3 regions of the Desulfofarcimen acetoxidans DSM 771 genome follow, and region 2 is predicted to be linked to each of the others. Evidence: riboswitches for the same ligand, from Rfam matches in the RefSeq annotation. Region 2 holds a riboswitch; each other region holds the start of a gene.
What was found. A riboswitch is a leader RNA that binds a small molecule or an ion and turns the genes downstream of it on or off. The one in region 2 is predicted to bind cobalamin.
Positions count from the first base shown of each region.

Region 1: linked by a shared signal. The riboswitch ahead of DTOX_RS09790 (DUF4430 domain-containing protein) and the one ahead of DTOX_RS07725 (zinc-dependent dehydrogenase) in region 2 are both predicted to bind cobalamin.
Region 3: linked by a shared signal. The riboswitch ahead of DTOX_RS09625 (dockerin type I domain-containing protein) and the one ahead of DTOX_RS07725 (zinc-dependent dehydrogenase) in region 2 are both predicted to bind cobalamin.

Region 1 covers NC_013216.1:2,141,582-2,149,811, forward strand. The annotation lists gene DTOX_RS09775 (carbon-nitrogen hydrolase family protein) at 1-122, shown strand, start outside; gene DTOX_RS09780 (Zn-ribbon-containing protein) at 365-1,120, shown strand; gene DTOX_RS24800 (hypothetical protein) at 1,251-1,382, shown strand; gene DTOX_RS09785 (hypothetical protein) at 1,372-1,620, shown strand; cobalamin riboswitch at 1,870-2,086, shown strand; gene DTOX_RS09790 (DUF4430 domain-containing protein) at 2,440-3,594, shown strand; gene DTOX_RS09795 (leucine-rich repeat protein) at 3,732-8,230, shown strand, end outside.
Region 2 covers NC_013216.1:1,654,092-1,662,321, reverse strand. The annotation lists gene DTOX_RS07735 (hypothetical protein) at 1-304, opposite strand, end outside; gene trpD (anthranilate phosphoribosyltransferase) at 544-1,650, opposite strand; gene DTOX_RS07725 (zinc-dependent dehydrogenase) at 1,664-2,704, opposite strand; cobalamin riboswitch at 2,846-3,023, opposite strand; gene DTOX_RS07715 (ammonium transporter family protein) at 3,470-4,738, shown strand; gene DTOX_RS07710 (helix-turn-helix transcriptional regulator) at 4,986-5,195, opposite strand; gene DTOX_RS07705 (diguanylate cyclase) at 5,844-6,788, opposite strand; gene DTOX_RS21385 (response regulator) at 6,795-8,230, opposite strand, start outside.
Region 3 covers NC_013216.1:2,080,514-2,088,743, forward strand. The annotation lists gene DTOX_RS09615 (cob(I)yrinic acid a,c-diamide adenosyltransferase) at 49-588, shown strand; cobalamin riboswitch at 836-1,030, shown strand; gene DTOX_RS09625 (dockerin type I domain-containing protein) at 1,347-2,801, shown strand; cobalamin riboswitch at 2,968-3,161, shown strand; gene DTOX_RS24285 (Ig-like domain-containing protein) at 3,643-8,230, shown strand, end outside.

The DNA.
Region 1 (8,230 bases), 490 kb from region 2:
CAGGGGACATGATTAATATTTTAACGTTAAACTCAAAAAGTACCAGAGAAAAAAGGTTTTTGGAAAATATAGATTACGATATAATACTTGGAGTGACAAAAAGGGAAAAGATTAAGACGTAGCTTTTGAACGAAAAATTTTAGACAGGTACTTTAATGATATTTTTAAGTTTTTCGCAAAAACTGTGATGGCGAAAGCGGGAAAGGTTTTGCCAAAAGACTTTGCGATAAAAGATTTGGTCCCGGAAATTATGATCCAAGAGGGAGTGACTTTAATAAAATAAGGAAATGGGGGGATAGAAGATTTAAATAATAATATAAAAACTTATCTTCTATTTGTTGTATGGGAGTGTGAATACGATTTTATGTATACGGCTGAACTTATTTTTAAACTTGAACAAGGTAAGGATACTAAGAATGCTGAGGAAGCGATTGATGTGCTGCTAGGTGCTCTGCGAATGAATGGCCAGATTTTAGGCCGGGAGTTTCCGGTTGGACGGAAGGATGAAAATTATCGTGCCTATCTTCTTTTGCCTACAACTGATTCTTTAGATAAAAAATGTGCTAATAACTATGTTCGGGATGCCATTCACAAATTGGACGAGGTGGGACTCAACTATTCCTCGGTATTAACCGGAAAAGAGCCCTATGCTGCATCTGCCTGTCGCTGTGGTGCATCAAAGAGCTTTATTCTCTATACGCACTATATCTCTCTTGAATCTCCCCTTCGTTGTGGATGTTGTTTTGGGATTATTCCACTTTATCGACTCCATCCTACTTCTAACGGTGAATACGTTGATATCCTTACTTGGCAAAGTGATTACCAAGCATGTGATACTCTTCAGATGAACTCCGCTACAGGAGAGCGTTTTGCTCTCCATCAGATTAGCAGGTTCGATAGTAGTTTATCACAAAGAGGTATTGAAATTTGCAATAATATTACTTCATTAACAGGGATTCCTACTTACTACTACTTGTATCGGGCTATAAGGCGTGGAAAGAAATCCGAGCAAAAAAGAAAATGTCCATCATGTACTGATGATTGGTTTCTCAAAGAACCGCTTCACCAATTGTTTGATTTCCGCTGTGACCGTTGCAGGCTGTTATCAAATTTTGCATAAAATAGTTGTTGACAATTAAATAGCGGTATCCGGTATTTAAGTTTTAAGTTATACTTATGACGAGTGGGGAAATATACTTTCCAAGCAGGAACAGGTGTCAAATCCGTTGAAATATGCAGGGGGGTATTATATGACGAAAGCGGGTTGTATTGTCCTTAACGTATTTATTGCTGATGATGGCAATCCGGGAGACGTGCGCAATAAGGATTGCGGTAAAAAGCACAACCTATACATTCAGAGGGGGAGCGGAAATGATTCGTAAGCAGACATATATTAAATCTCACCAAGAGGTGCTTTTAAAAAATAAAGCCAAGGCATTAGGATTGACGGAAGCAGAATTGATTCGGTGTGCTATTGATGAGCATCTAAAAACCAAATTTGCAATTCATAAAGATACTTCGGCCTGGGAGACTGAAAAACAATTTATTATAAGCAGAATGAAAGAGGAAAATTATTCGTTACAACGAGGTTGGCGGCGGGAGGAACTCTATGGACTCTAGAGTGTTTGTAGATACTAACGTTTTGGTTCACAAATCCTTTTGACGGGGATTTTAAAGTAACTCAAATCAAACTGTAAAAAGAAAAATATGTGCAATATCCTACGTAAATGGGCTATTAATGAATGCAATAAGCATGAAAATAGTCTATATATACATAAAAAACGACATAATACGCGCAAAATTAGGCATTATTTACCAAAGATATTGCCTAATTTTGTTTTTAGTGGTATGTTAATTAAATAGTTGCAAAATAATATTTTCTGCTCAGGTGCTTTGATTCTATCAAGGCTTAAAAGGGAACCGGGTGAAAATCCCGGACGGTTCGGCCACTGTGAATGGTTAGCTGCTTCCAAAATGCCACTGTGCTGCTCCGGCGCTTAAAAATTGAGTGCCTAATCAGGATGGGAAGGCGGGAGATGAGCAATGATCCATAAGTCAGGAGACCTGCCCGAGCGGAACAGCATATATTAAACCTTCCGTGAAAAGGTGAAGTGCTGGAGTGGGTTTACTCTCTGTATGCCAGGTATTTGCGGGCTGTATCAGGCGGCATTAAATTGTTTAAAACCCCGGCTTCTGCGGAAGTCGGGGTTTTTTGTGCTCTAGGAAATCATAATTTCCGACGAGTACAGGTGCCTATGGTTGCCAAGAAAGTTGCTTAAATCGGCTTTCTTGGTGGATGGCAGGTTACGCCAAATATTTAAAGAAAGGGGGGATTAAGCAGAGCAGTCTTGAAAAAAGGTGTTATCTGACAGCTAACAGTTTGCAGAGGTATTTACCGTTATAAGGTATGGTGGTGAAAATTAAAGAAAGGAGCAGCCCATGAAAAAACTAAGAGGATTAAAAATAATAAACATAATATTAGTCCTGCTCATGATGCTCAGCATAGTTAATCCCGCTCTGGCGACAGGATTAACTGTCAATCCCGATCAGCCGGCGTATAGTGGAGGAGAAAAAGCCGCAGTTGCAGCATCTGTTTATGACGACGCTACGAATGCAGGTGGCGGCACAGACGGGAATTCCGACGCTAAAAGCGAGGAAAACCATGAAATTGCGGAGGATAATGACTCCGCCGGTGTCACCGAGCCCCAAAACAGCTCTGACCAAACTGTGAGCAGCTTGGTTTATCCTGCCAATGACACCGAAAAGCAGGCTGCAAGCCTGGCTGTTGAACTCAATGATGTTAATCCGGACCTGGGAACAGTTAAAGTTCGGGTAGTGGATAACGTACAAAGACTGGCAGGAGATTTGGCAAACATTTCTTCCGATTACCGGGAACCCTTTGGTGAAATATTGCCGTTGACAGAAGTCGAGATTACCGAGGGGCTTACTATGCGAGGGGCCTTGGAAAAGGCTCTGGCTACAAAAAGTATAACGGTTTATGGCGCGGTAGATTATGTAAGTGGGATTGGTCCTGTTACATCTGCCGACGGAAGCAGAAAAGTTGCCAAGCTTTCCGAGTTTGACAGTGGCAGCCAGAGTGGCTGGATGGTCACACTAAATGATTGGTTTATCAATGCGGGGGCCAATACCTTTACAGTTAAGGACGGCGATGTGGTAGAATTCTGCTACACATGCAATCTGGGGGCTGACCTTGGCTCCGGCTTTAACAACCCGGATACATCCTTAAAAGCCCTTTCCGTTAATAAAGGAGTCCTTAACCCGGTATTTGCGCCCGGAACCAAAGAATATATATTAACTCTGCCTGCAGCAACACAAATAATGGTTACTCCTACCGCTGCAAACAAAAACAATAAGGTAACAATTCAGTCGGGAGACGTAACCTATCGCAGTACAGATGAAATTGCCGTTGCAGATGAACAAGTAATCACTGTTAAATGCGGTCAGAACACCTATAAAATAACCGTAGCTGTCTCAAATAATGACCAGAGCAGTGCCGACGCGGTCAATGATTTAATTGAGGCACGTTTACCCAGTATGATATTGCCACAAGCAACGGCATTCAAATCGAATTAACCGGTGCCGGAGATTGTACGCTATCCGACGGTCATATTGATGAAAATTGGTTTGGCAACGGTTTATACAGTGAAACGCCGGTCGGTGACGCACCCCCGGTCACAGGTGCCGGCCAGACAGATCACAGGTTCTCTTCATTGCCGGATATTCGTTTTACGGTTAAAGAAAATGCGGAATATCAACCCCAATTGTTGGCGGTAAATGTTGAAAACACGGAGGAAATCTGGCCCGGAGATGAAGTGAATATTACCGTTCCAGATCTTGATATTGCGACACTGGTTGTAAACCATACTACCATTGACCAGTCGAATATAGTCGATTTGCTAGACTCTTACACAAGTTTTGTTACCGACATTCCCGGACTGGATACTGTTAAATCGGAAAATGTTAAAGCCATTGGAGACTTAGAAAAGCTAAAAACAATCAGGTTTGTTGTGCCGGAGAATACAATACCTGGTACTTATACGATAAAAGGCGGCTATGTCTGGGTCAAATACGGACCTACCTGGTGGATGAAGCAAAAAAACTATTTTACAACAAAGATATCTGACATTACCATTGAAGTAAAAGAACCGGATACTGATGGTCAACATGGTTCCGTAGTTATTAACAATGCAGTACTCAAAAATAGGCTGGCCCTTACTGCAGGTAAGGAAGACGGCTACGAAAAAGACTTGACCGTTAGGGATCTGGAAGCCATTACCGGTGCAGTGAATTTATCCGACGCAGGCATCACCGATGGGGACATGGCTGTTATGCAGTATTTAAAGGGTGTTTCCTCTGTCAACCTGTCCGGTAACACAGATATTACGACGGCAACGGTGAAAAAAGTGACTTTTGATTGGACTACGGCCAAAAGCCTGGACTTCAGCGGCTGCACCGGTGTTACGGAAATAGCGGCGCAGGCTTTTGAAGAATGCAACAATTTAACGGCTATCATCCTGCCCGAGGGTACTGCAAGTATCGGAGATAAATGTTTTCGTTCATGTAAAGAATTAATATACGTTAGCCTTCCTGATACGGTGACAAGCATAGGGGCACAAAGCTTTATCGGTTGCACCAAACTGGCCAGCATTAGATTATCGAAAAACTTGCAAAGTATTGGAGATGAAAGTTTTGAAGGCTGTTATGCCCTTAAGGACATTGCTTTGCCGGATAGTATGACCGCTTTAGGCAAAGGAATTTTTTATGGCGTTATTTATCTTGAAAGTATCAAATTGCCGGAAAATTTGCAAAGTATCGGCCAGGATTGTTTCCGAGGCTGTAATTCCCTTTCTGACATTATCCTGCCGGATACTCTGACAACTTTGGGTGCAAACAGCCTAAGCTTTTGTTATAAGTTAAGATATCTTAAATTGCCGAACAGTTTGCAAAGTATTGGTGATGGATGTTTTAGTGGTGACTCTCTTGCTATACTTGATTTTCGTCAAACAAATTTTACAAATGTGGATACTAAATGGGGAATTCCGACTTCCGCCATTGTGCTTTTGGGAACAGATGCGCAATTTTCTCCTCTAACCGGGTCTGTTAAGCTTGGTGAGGAAACTTTAGCCATTAACCATATCATACCTCCGGATAAAACGGTGATCTGGGGCAGCAGCGACAATACTGTAGCCACAGTTGAAAACGGTGTGGTGACAGGGGTGCAAGCCGGTACCGCATTTATTTATGCGACAACCGCTGATAATACCTACAGCGGCTGCTGCCAGGTGACGGTTACGGATAGCGGCGGAGTGGTATTGCAGGAATTATCCTTATCCGGAATCACATTAAATGAAACTTTTGACCCCACAAAATATATTTATACCGCCGAAATAGCGGGGGACGTCAGAAGCACCACCGTTATTGCCAGGGCAGCAGATACTGGTTCAATCCTGACAATAAACAATGAGGTTGTGGAGGACGGCACTCCTTCAGGAGCTATTGCTTTAAAAGCGGGTGTCAACACAATTCAGATTAAAGTAGCATCGGCAGACGGAACCGTAATCAAAAATTATACCGTCAACATCACCATGAAAGCGGTTTCTATAGGGGATGGCTATGTAGCCGTCGGTAACTCGGTGCTCCAGGAAAAACTGGCAGTTGCCGCTGGGAAAGAAAGCGGCTACACAGGTAAACTGACATTTGTTGAGCTTGCCGCTGTTACGGGAAGCATAGACCTGTCCAACGCAGGCATTACCAACGATGACATGGCTGTGATGAAATATCTGCAAGGTGTTTCCGCTATCAATCTATCCGGCAACACTGCCATTACCTCTGCCACGGTTAAAAAAGACACCTTTGACTGGAGAACCCCAAAAAGTCTGGACTTCAGCGGCTGCACAGGTATTACCTCCATCGGCACAAATTTCCGGGAATGCTCCAACCTTACAGGGATAATGTTGCCGAATACGGTGAAAAAGGTAGATAATTATGCATTTTATATGTGCACGGGACTTGTTGACATAGGCTTACCTGAGGGAATTACAAGTATCGGGGACTCTGCCTTTGTTGGTTGCAGTGCCCTTATCCAAATTGATTTGCCGGACAGCGTCACCGGTCTGGGAGGCAATTGCTTCGCTCTCGCAGGGTTTCAAGAAATACCTGTGCTTCCCTCCGGGATCACAGCACTTCCTAATGGTTGTTTCGCAGAATGTGCGAAATTGACCTGTGCTGCCATTCCGGATCATGTGATTTCAATTGGCAGCAACTGTTTCAATAAATGTACGGCATTAAATTATGTTGTTTTCCAAAATAATGGGATTGCAATAGCCAGTAATTGTTTTAATAATTGTACGTCTCTTGCTATTCTGGACTTGCGCAAAACAAATTTTACCAGTGTGAATGCCGCTTGGAAAGTGCCAGGCACAACTGCGGTACTTTTTCCGGGATTAGATGCCGGATTGCCTGAGTCGGCAAATATAAAGCTGGGAGAAGAGACAGTGACTATCGCCCACAGCATACCGCAGGATAAAAATGTAGTGTGGGTCAGCAGTGATACGGGAATCGCCACAGTTTCAAACGGGGTGGTGGCAGGTACTAAGTCCGGTACCGCCATTATCTGCGCGAAAACAGATGACAACAGTTACAGCGGTATTTGCAGGGTAACGGTTGCTGATACGGATAATGCCAGATTACAGGAATTAGTCCTATCAGGCATTACCTTGAAGGAAGCTTTTGACCCGTCAGTTATTTTTTATACTGCCGAAACAGGGTGTCATCTTACCGGTACCACTGTCAATGTCAGGGCGGCAGACGCGGGCTCGGCTATAAAAATCAACAACCAGATGTTAACGGACGGTGTATCTTCAGCTTTTATTCCATTAGCGCTGGGTGCCAATACAATTCTGGTGAAAGTGACCACACCGGATGGGACGGTTACAAAAACCTATACTATTACTGTCACCATGAAAGTTGTTTTTGAAGGGGATGGTTTTGTCGCCATTAACAATTCCGCTTTCAAAAGTAAGCTGGCTATCGCGGCGGGTAAAGAAAGTGGCTACAGCGGTAATTTGACACTGACAGAGCTGGCTGCCATTACGGGTACTATTGACTTGTCCAATGCAAGCATTAACAATGAGGATATGGCTGTGATGAAATACTTAAAAAGTGTTTCTGCCATTAATCTGAGTGGAAATACCGTTATTACTTCCGCTGTTGTTAATGGAAGCATCTTTGATTGGACAGTGCCCAAAAGTTTGAATTTCAGCAATTGTACAGGTATTAACGGAATAACTGCAAATGCCTTTAAGGACTGCTCCAAGTTGACGGGGATAGTTTTGCCGGATACGGTGGCGAGCCTGGGGGACAACAGTTTTTACGGTTGCAAAGCTCTTACCGGAATAAATATACCGGAGGGAGTTAACGTTATTGGCCGGGCATGTTTTAGTGCTTGTACCGGTCTTACGTCTATTACATTACCCAGTAGTGTCAATAGTCTTGGCAACAGTGTTTTTTTAGGGTGTACTGGTTTAACAGAGGCCGACTTCAGTGGGATAGCTACAACCACTCTTAGTCCAAATATCTTCCAAGGCTGTACCGGTATTACGGATCTAACAAAAATAAAGCTTCCCCAGGGGATAACCGGTTTGCCTGATTATTTCTTTAGCGGTTGTACCGGAATAAAGAAAATTGAGCTGCCAGACAGCATTAACAGCCTTGGTAACGGCGTTTTTCAGGAATGCACTAGTATTACAGAAATAGATCTTACGGGAATGAGTGTTTTGGGATTATCTTTGCTGCAAAATTGCATAAACCTTAAAACAGTAAAATTGCCTCAGGGAATGACCAGTTTGCCCGCCAGTTTCTTTAAAGACTGCACTGGTTTAAATTCCATTGAACTTCCGGATAGTATAACCAGCATGGACAACAGTTGTTTTTATGGTTGTACCGGATTAAGCTCCGTTGTGCTTCCAGACAGTATAATTAGCATGGACAGCAGTTGTTTTTATGGTTGTACCAGATTAAGCTCTGTTGTGCTCCCAGACAGTATAACCAGCATAGGCAACAGTTGTTTTTACGGCTGCATAGGATTAAGCTCTATTGAGCTTCCGGAAAGCATAACTAGTCTTGGTAAAAATTGTTTTCAGAATGCCGGATTAACCTATCTTGACGTTCCAAGCAGTGTGACAAGCATAGGCAGCAGCTGTTTCAATAT
Region 2 (8,230 bases):
TGGCAATACTTGCGTTACTGTAGCTGGTATGACTATTGTCGTGCTTATAACTTGTAGTAGTACTATTGGCAACAGGTACTGTTTTAATCTGTGAACCCAGTAGCGCCTTTTTATTGTTTAAGTCGCTGTTTTGAGTCAGGTTTTGAGCTGCCACACTACTGGCAGAATTTTGTGAGGTTACAGTTGCCAATTTAGGTGTATTTATGTGTTCTGTTGGGGCTGCAAAGACTAATCCTACTGTAGGAATACCTACAGCAAGAATTGTTACAGCAGAAATCCATTTAATTTTTTTAACAAGTTTCATAGGAATACCACCTTTATTTTTTTGTTTGGAGAACTAGGCTTGGCCCTGTATCTCCATCTATTAAGTTATGCGAATTTTAAGAGGGGATTTTGGTAGTACTCCAGAAATTATTCTTTTTTAAAATATGGCAAAAAAGTTATAATCCTTCAAGCTGTAAATCTTTTCATTTTCTATACAAATGCTTTTTATGAGATTTTGTATAGATTGAGGATCAATTCTCCAGAGACAAAGTCATCGAATTATTTCTTCAATAAAGTGTTAAGCCTTTCTAAACCTATTTCCGGTTCGTTATTTTGTTCAGCTACCCAATCATATAATTTTTTAATAGCCTCCCCGGAAAAAATAATTTCTTTTGCTTTACGGTAGCATTCTTCTAAGCTATTATTACAGTTTACTAAATACAAAATTAATGCTGCATTAAGACAAACAATATCAGACCGGGCACCTTCTTCCTCTCCCTTTAATACAGCAAGAAAGCGTAAAACTTCCTCTTCTCTATTTTCTGAAGGAGCCAGTAAATGCATTTCACTACGTTTAATCCCTATATCCTCAGGAGCAAATGAATACATAATTATTTCACCGTTTTCCCTAAGCTCAGCAATAATTGTATGACCCAACGTGGAGGCTTCGTCCATCCCTTTAACCTCATCTTCAGCCAATCCATGTACAACAACAGCTTTCTTATAACCTATCTCACGCATAACTTGTGCAACAGGTTTTACGAGTTCTTTTGAATAAACCCCTCGTACACCATAGCGAGGTAAAGCGGGATTGGATAAAGAGCCTGAAATGTTTAATATTGTACCAAAAGAAATTTGTGAAAGCACCCTTCCTAAAGCCTGAGGATGTACTTTGGGGCTCATTCCATTAAAAATACCTATGCCGGCTTTTTCGATACTCTTTTTTACAATCTGTGGACTGCATTCTACATCCACACCCAGTTTTTCTAAAATATCTATTGTTCCACACACTGAGGTTATCGCCCTTGCCCCATGCTTGGCCATCCTGATTCCGGCAGCCGCAGCTATAATAGAAGCTGCCGTACTTATATTAAAAGTTTTTATTGTATCCATCCCGGTACCACAATTATCAACCAGCGGTTCAGGAACATCAGGAATAACTTTAACGGTATCTAACTCATAGATAGCTTCCCAGCACCCGGCAATTTCCTCAACCGTTTCTCTTTTTGATGTTAATGCAGCTAAAAAAGCACCCTGCTGCATTTCAGATTGCTGGTTTAACAGTATTTGAGAAAATGCTTCTTTTGCTTCATGCCGGGATAAATCTTCTTTATTTATTAACTTAGTAATAATATGACCAAATTCTTTAGCTTGCTCAATAAGCATATTAAATCCTCCATTATTCAAAATTTATAACAATTTTCATTTCCTTCATATCAGCAATCATTTTTATACCGGATATAACTTCTTCCAACTGGATACACCGGGTGATCATATCTTTAACCTTCACCTTTTCTGTTACCAGCATTTCCACGGCAGTTCTGTTGTGCAGTGAAGAACAACCATAAGCCCCGTAAACCCTGAGTTCTTTATAGTGAATAAGATTAAAATCTACTTTTATGGAACCGAAATTCATCATTAATCCACTAAAAAAACCAAATCGGCCTCTTTTACTTAGCATGGCCAGACCTGTACCGACAACATCAGGGTCCGGACAGCACGGAATAACGACATCTGCTCCCCTTCCACCGGTAACTTCCATAACTTCTTTAATAGAATTAGTTTGTAAAGGATTTACACAATAGTGAAATTCTCTATTTTTAGCGATAGCTAACCTGTTTTCATTAATTTCTATAAGAATTACTTTATTTGCACCTCGGGCAACAGCCAATTTTGCATTTAGAATACCCAGTGGTCCTGCGCCAAAGATAATTACAATATCACCAAGACCAACCTGTAAACTTTCCTGCATATTAATGCTGCATGCCAATGGCTCTGTAATAGCAGCTTCTTGAAAAGACAATTCTTCGGGAATTTTGTTTAGCACTCCGCAGCTTACGCCATTGTTAGGAACTAACACATACTCTGCAAAACCACCATCGTAATGAAAGCCCATTATTTGCACATAATCACACATATGATGCAATCCTTGAAGACAATAACTGCAGCTCCCACAAGGTAAACCAGGAGCCACCTGAACCCGGTCTCCTAATTTAACTTGAGTTACGCCTTCACCCATTTCAACAACAGTACCGGCTATTTCATGACCTATTATTCTAGGTAAACGTAAATCCCGCTGGCCATACATATAGGCCTTCATATCAGTTCTACACATACCACAGACCCCAACCTTAATTAACACCTCCCCCTGCTTACATTTTGGTGTTGGTACATTCGTTATCCGCAGCTTATTAATCCCTTCCAGCAATGCAGCCTTCATATCATCCTCTCCTTTGGAAGTTAACCTAATTTTCCTTTGAATATCTCCTCATTTTCTGAAGATATATAAACAAAAAAATCCACGCCAAAAAAATGGCGTGGATTTCCAAGTCCTCACCTAAGCTAACCTTATACTCGAGGCAGCATAGAATAATTTCAGGCAGGTCTCCTGACTTAGGTTCATCACCTTTAATGCCCCTTCCCCCATAACGGAGTGGTTTATGGCACTGGCTCCCCTTCACAGTGGCGGGTCCGTCCGGGAATTGCACCCGGTTCCCTATTCTTCCTTTGTAAAGAACACCTGAAACCTAAAATAATATCAAGTTATTACCAATATTATAATTCTTAATTTTTTGACCTGTCAAGAATAATATTCAAAAGCATAGGCACAAACTGGGGGAGGTTCATTGTGTCACCTCCTGTGTCACCCCGTCCTGTTAACGACTTTTGGTGGCATAGACATATCCTTTTAGGAATTCGACCCATGTAGAAAATATTTTCCTACGATCTAAGAAAATCATAGTACATTTTATAAATTGAAAAAATTTAAACTATTTTGCTCAATTAAGGTCATAAATCATACTTTTCTTATATCAGAGAAAAGATTAATATTAACTAGTGTGACAAAGATGTCGCATTATCATTCTATCCAAGGTGTGACATCGCCGACACACTTTGGATATTTTGCGTTAATTTAATGGGATTAATAATAGTATAGTCGTTCTAAAACTATACTTTTAAAATTAACAAAATAGCGGGGGAAAAAATGGCTAAATTATCTACAATAAAAGAAACTCGAGCAAGAGATGTTCGATATGAAGCTAAAACTACGGTTAATAAAGGTCTATTAATATTACTAATGCTGCTTTTTATTGGTGCTGCATTAGTGTTGATACCTAGTATAAATCATAATGTATCAACAGGCATATCAGCAATTAATTCTCAAGGCGGTCAAGTGAATCAAGACTCTATACAGTACAGTACAATTTTTGATACGCTAAAATATGAGCGTTCTATTCATATCCTGGCCATGCTGCTTGTAGGTTTCGGATTTCTTATGGTTTTTGTAAGACATCATGGGTATAGTTCACTCACAGCAACCTTACTTGTTGTAAGTGTAGCCATACCTATGTACACGATAATAAAAAGTTTTGGAGGAGAAGGTTTTAGTAAACCCACAATAAGCATAGATACACTTCTCTGTGCAGAGTTTGCTGCTGCAGGTTTACTTATTGCGATTGGTGCTCCACTTGGACGTTTGAAAATGGATCAATATATTATAATGGGCATATTATTTGTACCGGCTTATATACTTAATGAATGGCTGATACTTGATAGTGGTATGTTTAAGGGATTTCTTGATACTGGTGGCTCAATAATAATCCATGCTTTTGGTGCATATTTTGGGTTGGGAGTAATTACGAATACCTTATCTAAATTTAAAGGTGATGCTGTATGTGAAAGCAATATAAACTCGAATTTATTTTGCATGCTGGGTAGTATGGTTTTGTGGCTCTTTTGGCCATCATTTACAAGTGCAATTGTAGCTCCTGAAAGAGTTGTATTAACTGCAATAAACACGATTTTTGCTTTATGCGGTGCAACTTTAGCAACGTATATTTTTACGAAAATAATTAGGGGCAAAATTGAAATTGCAGATATTGCAAATGCTGCACTTGCAGGTGGTGTTGCGATAGGTTCAACTTGTGACATGACGACTCCAGGTTACGCAATGCTAATTGGAATCGCTGCGGGGGCATTAAGTGTAATTGGTTATACTACTATAGCACCCCAACTTGAAAAACTTATAAGAGGAACCGATACATGTGGAATTAACAATTTACATGGAATGCCCGGACTACTAGGCGGTGCGGCAGCAATATTTATAACTGGGAAAGCTGGAACTCAATTATCGGCAATAGTTGTTACTGTTTGTATAGCATTCATTTGTGGGAAAATAACTGGTACAGTAATTGCCTTTTTGAGCAAAAAGGAACTCCCATATAATGACAAAGACGAATATATTGTTGCATAAAAAACAGATCCCTTATGTAAATGATTATTACTTCTATAAATACAAGGATGCCAAGAGTCAACCAGAATATTCTGCAACTCTCGTTTAAAAACATTCTTGCTAAAATAAAATTAAGGCCAATTGGCCTTTTTTTTATATTCTTTCATTCCCTACCCTATTTGCTAAACTCACCCTCCATCTCCCGTTGTATTATTTTGGAATTCACATGTAATCTATGAGTAAAATTGTTATAGAAAAATAAAATTTATTACCAATTATCAGTGAAAGTAAATATTTCTTCTATGGATGCATTAAATATTCTTGCAATATCATAAGCCAACTTAAGAGAAGGATTATATCTTCTGGCTTCTAGACGTACTATTGTCTCTCGCCTAACACCTACCAGTCTAGCTAATTCATCCTGGGATAGATTTGCCTGTATGCGATATCGTTTTAAATTTGTTATTAACTTTGCCATTTTTCTCACCATGTTTTTTAAAATTTGCAATAATATGTTAGGACAAATCAGTAAAACATTTTAATTCTATAGACTTTTAGGGTCGGCAAAAAATGAAGTCAGCATAAAATAAAAAACGCCCTGGGAGAAGTATCTTCTTTCCACAGAGCGCCTTAGCTCGCAAAACATCATTGTTTAAAAATATTAAGTTAATTATTACTCCCCTGGAACCTCTGCTATATTCTATAATTAACTGTTTTAGGCTATTCCTCAAGACGACACAACCACTACAATTTTTACCTTTAGCAAAAGATGTATATATTATATTCTTCCAGGGTAAATACTTTTCTTACACTTCATTCAAAAGAACTACTTAATTTAAAACAAAAAACCCCATCAACTAACAGTTGCTGGAGCTTCATCGCCTCAAGAATAGATACTACTGCGTATCTTTATTGGCATTATACCAAAAAGCAAGGCTAAAAGCAATAATTTTTTTATCAATAACGGGCATTTAATTGTTGTATTGTGTAAGGATATCGCTTAGTTCACTTTTAATATTTTCACAAGCTGTAGGCGCTGGTTCACTTACCACATTTAACCCGGATTTCACCTGGGAACCCTGCTACATTTTGAGAATTTATAATGTGTTTTGACCATTCTCAGATGTTAATGACAGGAGTTTTTTACACAGTTTTTGCCGCTTTTTTTTCCATGGTACATTGCTTCATCCGCTCTTTTAATAATGCTATCCAAGTCATCTCCGGCTTGATGTTGGGCCACTCCGGCGGTAATGGTTACATGAAATGAATTACCTTTATAAGTAAAGATTTGAGTTCTGACATTAGAAATGATTTTTTCGGCTACTATTTTTGCATCGTTTATTTCTGTACTCGGTAACATGACTAAAAATTCTTCTCCGCCCCACCGAGCCATCATGTCATAATTTCGCAAAACAGACTTGATTAAATTCACTACATCTTTTAAAATATAGTCCCCACATTCATGTCCATGAGAATCATTTATGTCCTTAAAGTTGTCAATATCTATCATTAAAAGGGAAAAACCATCTTCACCACGATTAATTCTTGATAATTCTTCATTCATTCTGTCAATGGCAAAACGCCTGTTGGTTATTCCCGTTAGGAAGTCCGTTATCGCTATTTGTTCAACTTTTTGTAATAACTGTTGCAATTCTTCATTTTTTCGTTCTAATTCCAAGGCATATTGTTTAATCTTTTCTTTTGATTTTCTCAACTCCATATGGTTTTTTACCCGGGCAATGACCTCTATTTTATTAAAAGGTTTCACAACATAGTCCTGACCGCCAACTTCAAAACCTTTTATTACATCAGAGCTTTCAGACATAGCGGTAAGAAAAATAACCGGTATTTCTGCTGTCAGCGTATTTTCTTTTAGCCGCCTGCAAGTTTCTAATCCATCCATACCCGGCATGACAACATCCATAAGTATTAAATCCGGTTGGTTTTTCAATGCCACCTCAATAGCCCTGCTGCCACTAGTAGCCACCAGTATTTCGTAATGTTCCTTTAATAACTCGCCCAGCACTTTGATGCTGACAGGTACATCATCAACAATAAGAACCTTGTTCATTTTTTCTCACTCCACAATCTTATTAAATTCCGACTCTATACTATCGAGTAAAAGTAAAGCCCGGTCATAATCGAATTCTTCGATAGCATGAAGCAAATCACCAAGTATTTCTTGGTTTAAAACAGTATTACCGGTTAAATGATTCTGTGCAAAATCCCCGGCACCAAAACTATTCTCTCTAATCATTTCCCGTAATTGCAGCATGCTGCTGTGCAATTCCTCAAGCATCACCGATGACGTCTGTTCCGAAAAATTATCTTGCTCGACCAGAACATCTTTTTTAAATTCCGCATTGGACTGGCTTAATTCCAGTAAATACAAATAATTCCCCAAAACCACTTCCATTGCTGCATAAAATTCACTATACTCTGCTCCCCCAAGGTCAGCAGTATTCTGACGAATGATTTTTTCCAATTCAGACGCCGCCGTATACAACCTCATAGCACCCAGATTACCGGCAACACCCTTAATAGAATGAACCATGATGCACGCTGAATCTTTGTTTCCGGCTGTAAAGTCATTTTTAATTTGCGCCGGTGCATCTTGGAAGGACCGGCAAAACTCCAGCAGCAACTTAACCAGCTGCTTACTATTACCCATTAAACTCTCCAATGCCCTTCTGCAATTAATTCCCTTTAATTGTCCCAGCTTCTCCAGGCTAATTTCGTTTTTCCCGACCCCGGACATTTTTTCACTACCCGGGGTCTTTTCAGGAATAATCCTGTCAGATTCTTTAGTCCTTGAAGTTAAACACTTACTCAGGATAAGAAGCATATCCTCTGGTAAAAATGGTTTGGATATAAAATCATTCATGCCCAACCCGATACACTGTTCACGAAAACCACTTATCGCATGGGCTGTAAGAGCGATAATCGGCAAATCCCGGTAAAGGGGTTCATCACGCAGTATTCTGGTGGCTTCCATACCATCCATAACCGGCATTTGTAAGTCCATCAGCACCAGGTCATAATTTCCGGCCCGAACTTTTTCCACGGCTTCTCTGCCGTTTTCAGCCACATCCACCGAAATGCCGACAGATTCAAGGATTTCAACGGCAACCATTTGATTGATTAGGTTATCTTCCACCAACAAAATATGATTACCCTCCAATTTACCTGTAAATAGGCTATTTTCTTTTAAATCCTGTGGCCGGTAATAACTATCGGATTCAACATAGGCCATTGTTATGGCATCCATCAACTGCGACGGAGTATGTGGCTTGTTTAGAAACGCTTTGATTCCCAGTTCGCTAAAAACATTTCTTAACTCATCCAGATCATAAGCCGAAGCCATGATGATAATGGGTATTTTTTCTAGTTTCATTTTTTCTTTGATCAAACGAATCGTTTCTACTCCGTCCAAGCCCGGCATTTTCCAGTCTATAACAAGAATATCAAATGCCTCCCCTTCTTTAACAAGCAGATCTATCGCCTCTTGCCCAG
Region 3 (8,230 bases), 430 kb from region 2:
TTTATATTTATATATATCTTAGGGACAAAATTAAAAGGAGGTTTTTCGGTGAAATCAGATGTCTTAAAGAAGGGATATGTGCAAGTTTATACCGGAAATTGCAAGGGCAAAACCACAGCTTCACTTGGTCTGGCTTTTCGGGCCATGGGCCAAGGTCTAAAAACCTATATAGGTCAATTTATGAAGGGCCAGTGCTACGGCGAACTGAAATCGGCAGAAATGTGTAAACCGTATATTACCATTGAGCAATATGGTAAAGACACTTTTACTCATATTCAAAACCCTCCACTGGAGGAAGATGTGAAAATGGCTGTGGAGGGACTGGAAAAAGCCAAAAAGGCTATGTTTTCAGGCGAATATGATATAATTATATTCGATGAGATTAACATAGCTCATCACTATAATTTGATCACGACAGAAGAAATGGTGGATATTATAAAAAATAAGCCTGAAGATGTGGAGATAGTATTCACCGGCAGGCATGCTCCGCAGAAAGTTATAGAATTTGCGGATTTGGTAACGGAAATGGTGAGCGTAAAACACTATTATGATAAGGGAATAATTGCCAGAGATGGTATTGAAAAGTAGAGGCAGCAATGTTTTTCATTAGTATAATAATTCATTAAATAACCAATATTATTGAATGGATAATATCTGACCATGAAGGTCTATACCTTGTTGAGGTGAGCTTTCATGGTTTTTTATATTTTGGTAAGCGAAGATATACGAACAAATGCATCTTGCCATAGCTAATCCGGAGGCTTGTGTGATAACTCGTAAGGAATTTTTCAAAAGAGAAATGGACAAAGGAGGAGAATAGTGTTAGTATATGTATAATTTAATCGTTTATTCAGGTTCCCCGGGTTATGCCGGGGTAAGAGGGAACCGGGTGAGAATCCCGGACGGTCCGGCCACTGTAAGCGGGGAGCGGCTCCCAAAATGTCACTGGGTATTTGAATAACCCGGGAAGACGGGGAGTGGGCAGTGATGATCCACGAGTCAGGAGACCTGCTTGGATAATGATCAGGTGTCGCCTTCCGTGGAAAGGTTCGGTGCTAAGGGTTGCTTTGGATAAAGATTTTATCTCTTTGAGAAAGACCCGGCTTTTGCGGAAAAGCCGGGTCTTTTGGTGTTATTCGACCGGATTTTTTATTATTCTTTATTTAGCCGGCTGCTGTTTTGAAAAGTTGCAGCCTTTTTATTGAAGGGGGGTGATGCTATCCATTGTGTAATCAGTTATACAGGAGGTGAAAATTTACAAAAAAACGCCCGATTAGTGCAATCTGATTATTAAACCCTGCCGGTCAAGAGAATCAGATATGGTCTAAGAAAAAGGAGGTATAATAATGATCGTTAAATGGGGAAAAAATAAGTTTTTGGTCTTTTTCACCGTCATGCTGTTATTTCTGCTGACGGCGAATGCTGCCTTTGCGGCTGACTGGACCAAATTCCAGAAGGACAATGTTAACAGCGGTGTAACAACCGATAACCCGCCGATAGACCCGAATCCTAACTTTGTGATGACCGATTTGCCTAACGCGGGTTGGAACGGTACGGATATTCCGCCATTGGTTGTCAATGAGGGCGGCGTTTACTACGCCTATGTGTTTAACAGCACCCCCAGCGACGCCAGAATATATAAAATCAATTGCAGTGACGGCACTACCCCCACAGGTTGGACCGACGGCATTATAGTAGACTCCGACGGGGGCTTCCAGTTGGGTACGCCGGTGATTAGCGGCACCACTCTGTACTTGGGGGTAACCGAAGGAAATCAGAACAAACTGAAAAAAATAGAAAATATTGCATCCACTCCAAAAGTTGACACCTTGATCCCCATCAGTGATTCGGGACAGTTCAACACTCCCTTTGTCCTTGACGGGAACAATCTTTACTTTGGTCTCTGGAATCCTCCGGGCACCGGCAAGTACTATAAGGTGGATCTCAGCAGCAACACTGTGACTACCTTCACCCCCTCCGTCAGCGGCGAAGGGTTCTACTGGGCCGGTGTTGCTATCATCAACGACTACCTTGTCTTCGGCGGGGATAAGTCCAAGGTGTATGTGGTGGATAAGAACACAATGAGTCTTCTTAGTTCCGGTTCCATAAAGGACATTGAGTCAAATGCGGCGGAAATTCGCTCGTCCATTTGCTACAACAGCTCGAATAGTGAAATCTACTTCACCGACAAGGGTGGCTTCTTGTGGTGTTATGGTATTGATAATAGTGGAAGTTTAACCTATCGGTGGCACGCCGGCATTGGCTATTCCACTTCCACTCCGGTTTATGATAACGGCAAAATCTATGTAGGCCGGGGCAACTTTAGTGATGGGAAAATATACTGTTATAATGAAAACGGAAGCAAGCTGTGGGAATACTCGACGGACGGCGGTGTCCAGTCTTCACCTGTAATTTACTGTAAAGGTGGCAACACCTATATTTATTACACCACCAACAGCGCGTCCGGCAAAGGCTATTGCCTCAAGGATGATGGCAGCAGCCGCACCGTTGTCTGGATTGTGCCTTCCTCTGGGGGGACCTATACCGTGCAGGGCATGGCAGCCTCGGGGAACTATGTGGTCTTCGGCAATGATTACGGGCAAATTTTTATGATTCGTTCCAATTCCGATTCCGGCTATGATTTGAACAGTGATGGAAGTGTGAATGTGCAGGATATTATTCTGGTGGGCCAGCATTTTGGCGAGAGCGGTACCCCGGGCTGGAGCAATTTTGATATTAACCGGGACGGCAAAGTGGACGTGTTGGATATGATCGCAATAGGCCAGTACTTTACTTTATAATAGAAGCGGAAAATATATGGCCTAGGGGTTATATTTTACCCGGTTTTCTAACTTAATCTTTTCTAAACCTTAAAAAGTATCGCTTTTTCTGGGCTTATGTTGTGAATATAAAAATTTTTAACAAAGAATAATGGACAACACAGTCAAATGATGTTAGTATATAATCAATTAAATAGTTTATCCAGGTGCTTCCGGTTATACCGGGAGTGAAAAGGGAACCGGGTGAAATTCCCGGACGGTCCGGCCACTGTAAATGGGGAGCTGCTTCCAAAATGCCACTGGGTCTTTGAGAAACCCGGGAAGGTTGGAGGTATGCTGTGAGCCATAAGTCAGGAGACCTGCCTGGGTATCAGGTGATTATTGCCTTCCGTGGAAAGGCTTCAGTGCTATGGGGTATTGTAAAGAGAGGTGTTGTGCCTTTTAGAAAGACCCGGCTTTTGCGGAAAAGCCGGGTCTTTCATATTTTACCCGGCTTTTTTTACTTGACCTTTGAAAAATTATGCTTTTGCTGGGTTTGTGAATGACTGTAAGTTTATATTGAAATTTTGAAGGGAGGTGATGTTTATACGAAATGCGAAAAAACACCCGTTTATTACAATCTAATTATTAAACCCTGCCGGTCAAGAGAATCAGAATGTAAAAAACGGATGTATTTAAATTATATCATGTTTTTACTGTTAGCATCAATAGTGGGCTTGGAGTGATTGTCGTTTGAACTGAATAGCAGTACTAAGTTTGTTATACCACTGGCAAGGATTCATTGCGGTGAAAGCGGGGAGGGAACAGGCGCTGCGAAGCGCTTTTACCTTTCCCCGAGTTGACTTAAGGAGGCACTAGCGGCATGAATAATCTATTCATACCAATGTATAAAATCCTAGTGAGGGTTCTGCTCATTATCGTTGTGGCATCAGGCTTTCTATTTAACTCTCTTGACCTGCAGGGAACGAAAGTCGAAGCGTCAACAAGCGGTGCAACTACATTGAGTATTGAGCCGGTGACAAAGAATGTCAGCGCCGGTGACACCTTCACCCTGAATGTGTTGGTTGCCCCGGCTACAGCAATAGCCGGGGCGCAATTCAACTTGAGCTACGACCCGGCAGTGCTGCAAATTAACTCAGTAACCGAGGGTGGATTGCTCAAGCAGAACGGCAATACTTCCTTCTTTCTGCCTGGCGACATTGATAATACCGAAGGGTTGCTTAAGAATGTTGCCGGAGCTATCACTACCTCCGGCGGCGAAGTGAGCGAGGAGGGAGTCTTGGCCACCGTTACTTTTACAGCTAAGGCCTCCGGTACATCCACCCTCACTCTGAGCAATGTCATAGCCGGCAGTAAGGTGGGTCAGTCCGTACCGGTACAGGTTATTGGCGGCAGCGTCACTGTACAGGGAGGAACAAGCAGCGAATCGGTTAGCGGAGTCAGCTTGGATCAAACCAGCTGCAGCCTGACCGTGGGAGAAACCGGCCAGCTAACCGCCACTGTCCAGCCGGCAAATGCCAGCAACAAAAATGTTACCTGGACATCAGACAATGAAGCAGTGGCCACAGTAGACGCCACCGGCAAAGTAACGGCAGTATCCGCCGGCACGGCCAATATCACCGTGACCACGGCAGACGGGGGCTTCACCGCCACCTGCGCAGTCACTGTACAGGGAGGAACAAGCAGCGAATCGGTTAGCGGAGTCAGCCTGGACAAAACCAGCTGCAGCCTGACCGTGGGAGAAACCGGCCAGCTAACCGCCACTGTCCAGCCAGCTAACGCCAGCAACAAAGACGTTATCTGGAGTTCAGACAACGAAGCAGTGGCCACAGTAGACGCCACCGGCAAAGTAACGGCAGTATCCGCCGGCACGGCCAATATCACCGTGACCACGGCAGACGGGGGCTTCACCGCCACCTGCGCAGTTACAATTACAACCGGCAGTGCCACTATAGTGGGCATCGACCCGGCGACGAAGACTGTCAGTGCCGGTGACACCTTTGACCTGGATGTTCTGATTACCCCGGCCACAGCGATAGCCGGAGCGCAGTTCAATCTGAGTTACGACCCGGCAGTGCTGCAGGTTAACTCAGTAACCGAAGGCGGATTGCTCAAACAAAACGGCAACACTTCCTTCTTCCTGACCGGCGTCATTGATAATAACAGCGGGCTGCTCAATAATGTTGCCGGAGCTATTACTACTTCCGGCGGAGAAGTGAGCGGAGCGGGATCTCTGGCTGTCATCTCATTTACGGCCAAGGCCACAGGTACGTCCACCCTTACTTTGAGCAATGTCATAGCCGCCAATAAAGCGGCCCAAGCCGTACCGGTACAGGTTAACGGCGGCAGCGTCACTGTACAGGGAGGAACAAGCAGCGAATCGGTTAGCGGAGTCAGCCTGGACAAAACCAGCTACAGCCTGACCGTGGGAGAAACCGGCCAGCTAACCGCCACTGTAGCACCGGCAAATGCCAGCAACAAAAATGTCACCTGGACATCAGACAATGAAGCAGTGGCCACAGTAGACGCCACCGGCAAAGTAACGGCAGTATCCGCCGGCACGGCCGATATCACCGTGACCACGGCAGACGGGGGCTTCACCGCCACCTGCGCAGTCACAATTGCAACCGGCAGCGTCACTATAGTGGGCATCGACCCGGCGACGAAGACTGTCAGTGCCGGTGACACCTTCAACCTGGATGTTCTGATTACCCCGGCCACAGCGATAGCCGGAGCGCAGTTCAATCTGAGTTACGACCCGGCAGTGCTGCAGGTTAACTCAGTAACCGAAGGCGGATTGCTTAAACAAAACGGCAACACTTCCTTCTTCCTGACCGGCGTTATTGATAATAACAGCGGGCTGCTCAATAATGTTGCCGGAGCCATTACTACTCCCGGCGGAGAAGTGAGCGGAGAGGGATCTTTGGCTGTCATCTCATTTACGGCCAAGGCCACAGGTACGTCCACCCTTGCTTTGAGCAATGTCATAGCCGCCAATAAAGCGGCCCAAGCCGTACCGGTACAGGTTAACGGCGGCAGCGTCACCGTACAGGGAGGAACAAGCAGCGAACCGGTCAGCGGAGTCAGCCTGGATCAAACCAGCTACAGCCTGACCGTGGGAGAAACCGGCCAGCTAACCGCTACTGTAGCACCGGCAAATGCCAGCAACAAAAATGTTACCTGGACATCAGACAATGAAGCAGTGGCCACAGTAGACGCCACCGGCAAAGTAACGGCAGTATCCGCCGGCACGGCCAATATCACCGTGACCACGGCAGACGGGGGCCTCACCGCCACCTGCGCAGTCACCGTACAGGGAGGAACAAGCAGCGAATCGGTCAGCGGAGTCAGCTTGGATCAAACCAGCTGCAGCCTGACTGTGGGAGAAACCGGCCAGCTAACCGCCACTGTAGCACCGGCAAATGCCAGCAACAAAAATGTCACCTGGACATCAGACAATGAAGCAGTGGCCACAGTAGACGCCACCGGCAAAGTAACGGCAGTATCCGCCGGCACGGCCAATATCACCGTGACCACGGCAGACGGGGGCTTCACCGCCACCTGCGCAGTCACAATTGCAATCGGCAGCGTCACTATAGTGGGCATCGACCCGGCGACGAAGACTGTCAGTGCCGGTGACACCTTTGACCTGGATGTTCTGATTACCCCGGCCACAGCGATAGCCGGAGCGCAGTTCAATCTGAGTTACGACCCGGCAGTGCTGCAGGTTAACTCAGTAACCGAAGGCGGATTGCTTAAACAAAACGGCAACACTTCCTTCTTCCTGACCGGCGTTATTGATAATAACAGCGGGCTGCTCAATAATGTTGCCGGAGCCATTACTACTCCCGGCGGAGAAGTGAGCGGAGAGGGATCTTTGGCTGTCATCTCATTTACGGCCAAGGCCACAGGTACGTCCACCCTTGCTTTGAGCAATGTCATAGCCGCCAATAAAGCGGCCCAAGCCGTACCGGTACAGGTTAACGGCGGCAGCGTCACCGTACAGGGAGGAACAAGCAGCGAACCGGTCAGCGGAGTCAGCCTGGATCAAACCAGCTACAGCCTGGCCGTGGGAGAAACCGGCCAGCTAACCGCTACTGTAGCACCGGCAAATGCCAGCAACAAAAATGTTACCTGGACATCAGACAATGAAGCAGTGGCCACAGTAGACGCCACCGGCAAAGTAACGGCAGTATCCGCCGGCACGGCCAATATCACCGTGACCACGGCAGACGGGGGCCTCACCGCCACCTGCGCAGTCACCGTACAGGGAGGAACAAGCAGCGAATCGGTTAGCGGAGTCAGCTTGGATCAAGCCAGCTGCAGCCTGACTGTGGGAGAAACCGGCCAGCTAACCGCCACTGTAGCACCGGCAAATGCCAGCAACAAAAATGTTACCTGGACATCAGACAATGAAGCAGTGGCCACAGTAGACGCCACCGGCAAAGTAACGGCAGTATCCGCCGGCACGGCCAATATCACCGTGACCACGGCAGACGGGGGCTTTACCGCCACCTGCGCAGTCACTGTGCAGGAAGGAACAAGCAGCAAGCCGGTTACCGGAGTCAGTCTGGATAAAACCAGCGACAGCCTGACTGTGGGAGGAACCGCTCAGCTAACTGCCGCTGTCCAGCCGGCTGACGCCAGCAATAAAGACGTCACCTGGAGTTCAGACAATGAAGCAGTAGCCACAGTAGACGCCACCGGCAAAGTGACGGCAGTATCCGTTGGTACGGCCAATATTACCGTGACCACGGCAGACGGGGGCTTTACCGACACCTGTGTAATTACTGTGCCGCAAGTTGTTAATCTTGATCCGGATTCCAACAGTATTGCTGTTACTAACAATCCTATGGAAGTCAATGTTCCTAAAGATGTGGCTAATCCTCAGATAACATTAACACCGTCTTCTGGCGGCAGCTTTACCATGCCGCAGGTTAAAGTTAAGGCCGATACCTCTCTGGGAACAGTATCAGTGGGAATTTCCGCGGGAACGCAAATCACTGGTCCGGCAGACTGGAACGGAATCATAGCGCTTCCCCAAGTGTTGCTTAATAATGCTGTTACAGTTACTCCAACCAGCGGTAAAACTGCTACAGTTGAAGCAGTGGTTGAAATTGGTGCAAGTAATGATGTTGCGCTGACCTTTGATCATGCTGTAAGAATGCTTATACCAGGCATGGCAGGCAAACAGGCCGGTTATGTCCGGGGGGGCGTCTTCCAGAAAATAGAGACCCTTTGTGAGCAGGATAGTCAGGAATGGGCTGATAGTAACCTTCCAGCAGAAGGCGCAGGAAAAATAGATGTTAATGGAGACTTAGTAATTTGGACCAAGCACTTCACTAAATTCGTCACCTATACTGAAACCGCTGTTGGCGGTGGAGGCGGTGGCGGAGGCGGTGGAAGCAGTACAACTACACCCAGTGTTCAGACAAGTGAGGCAGCAGGCA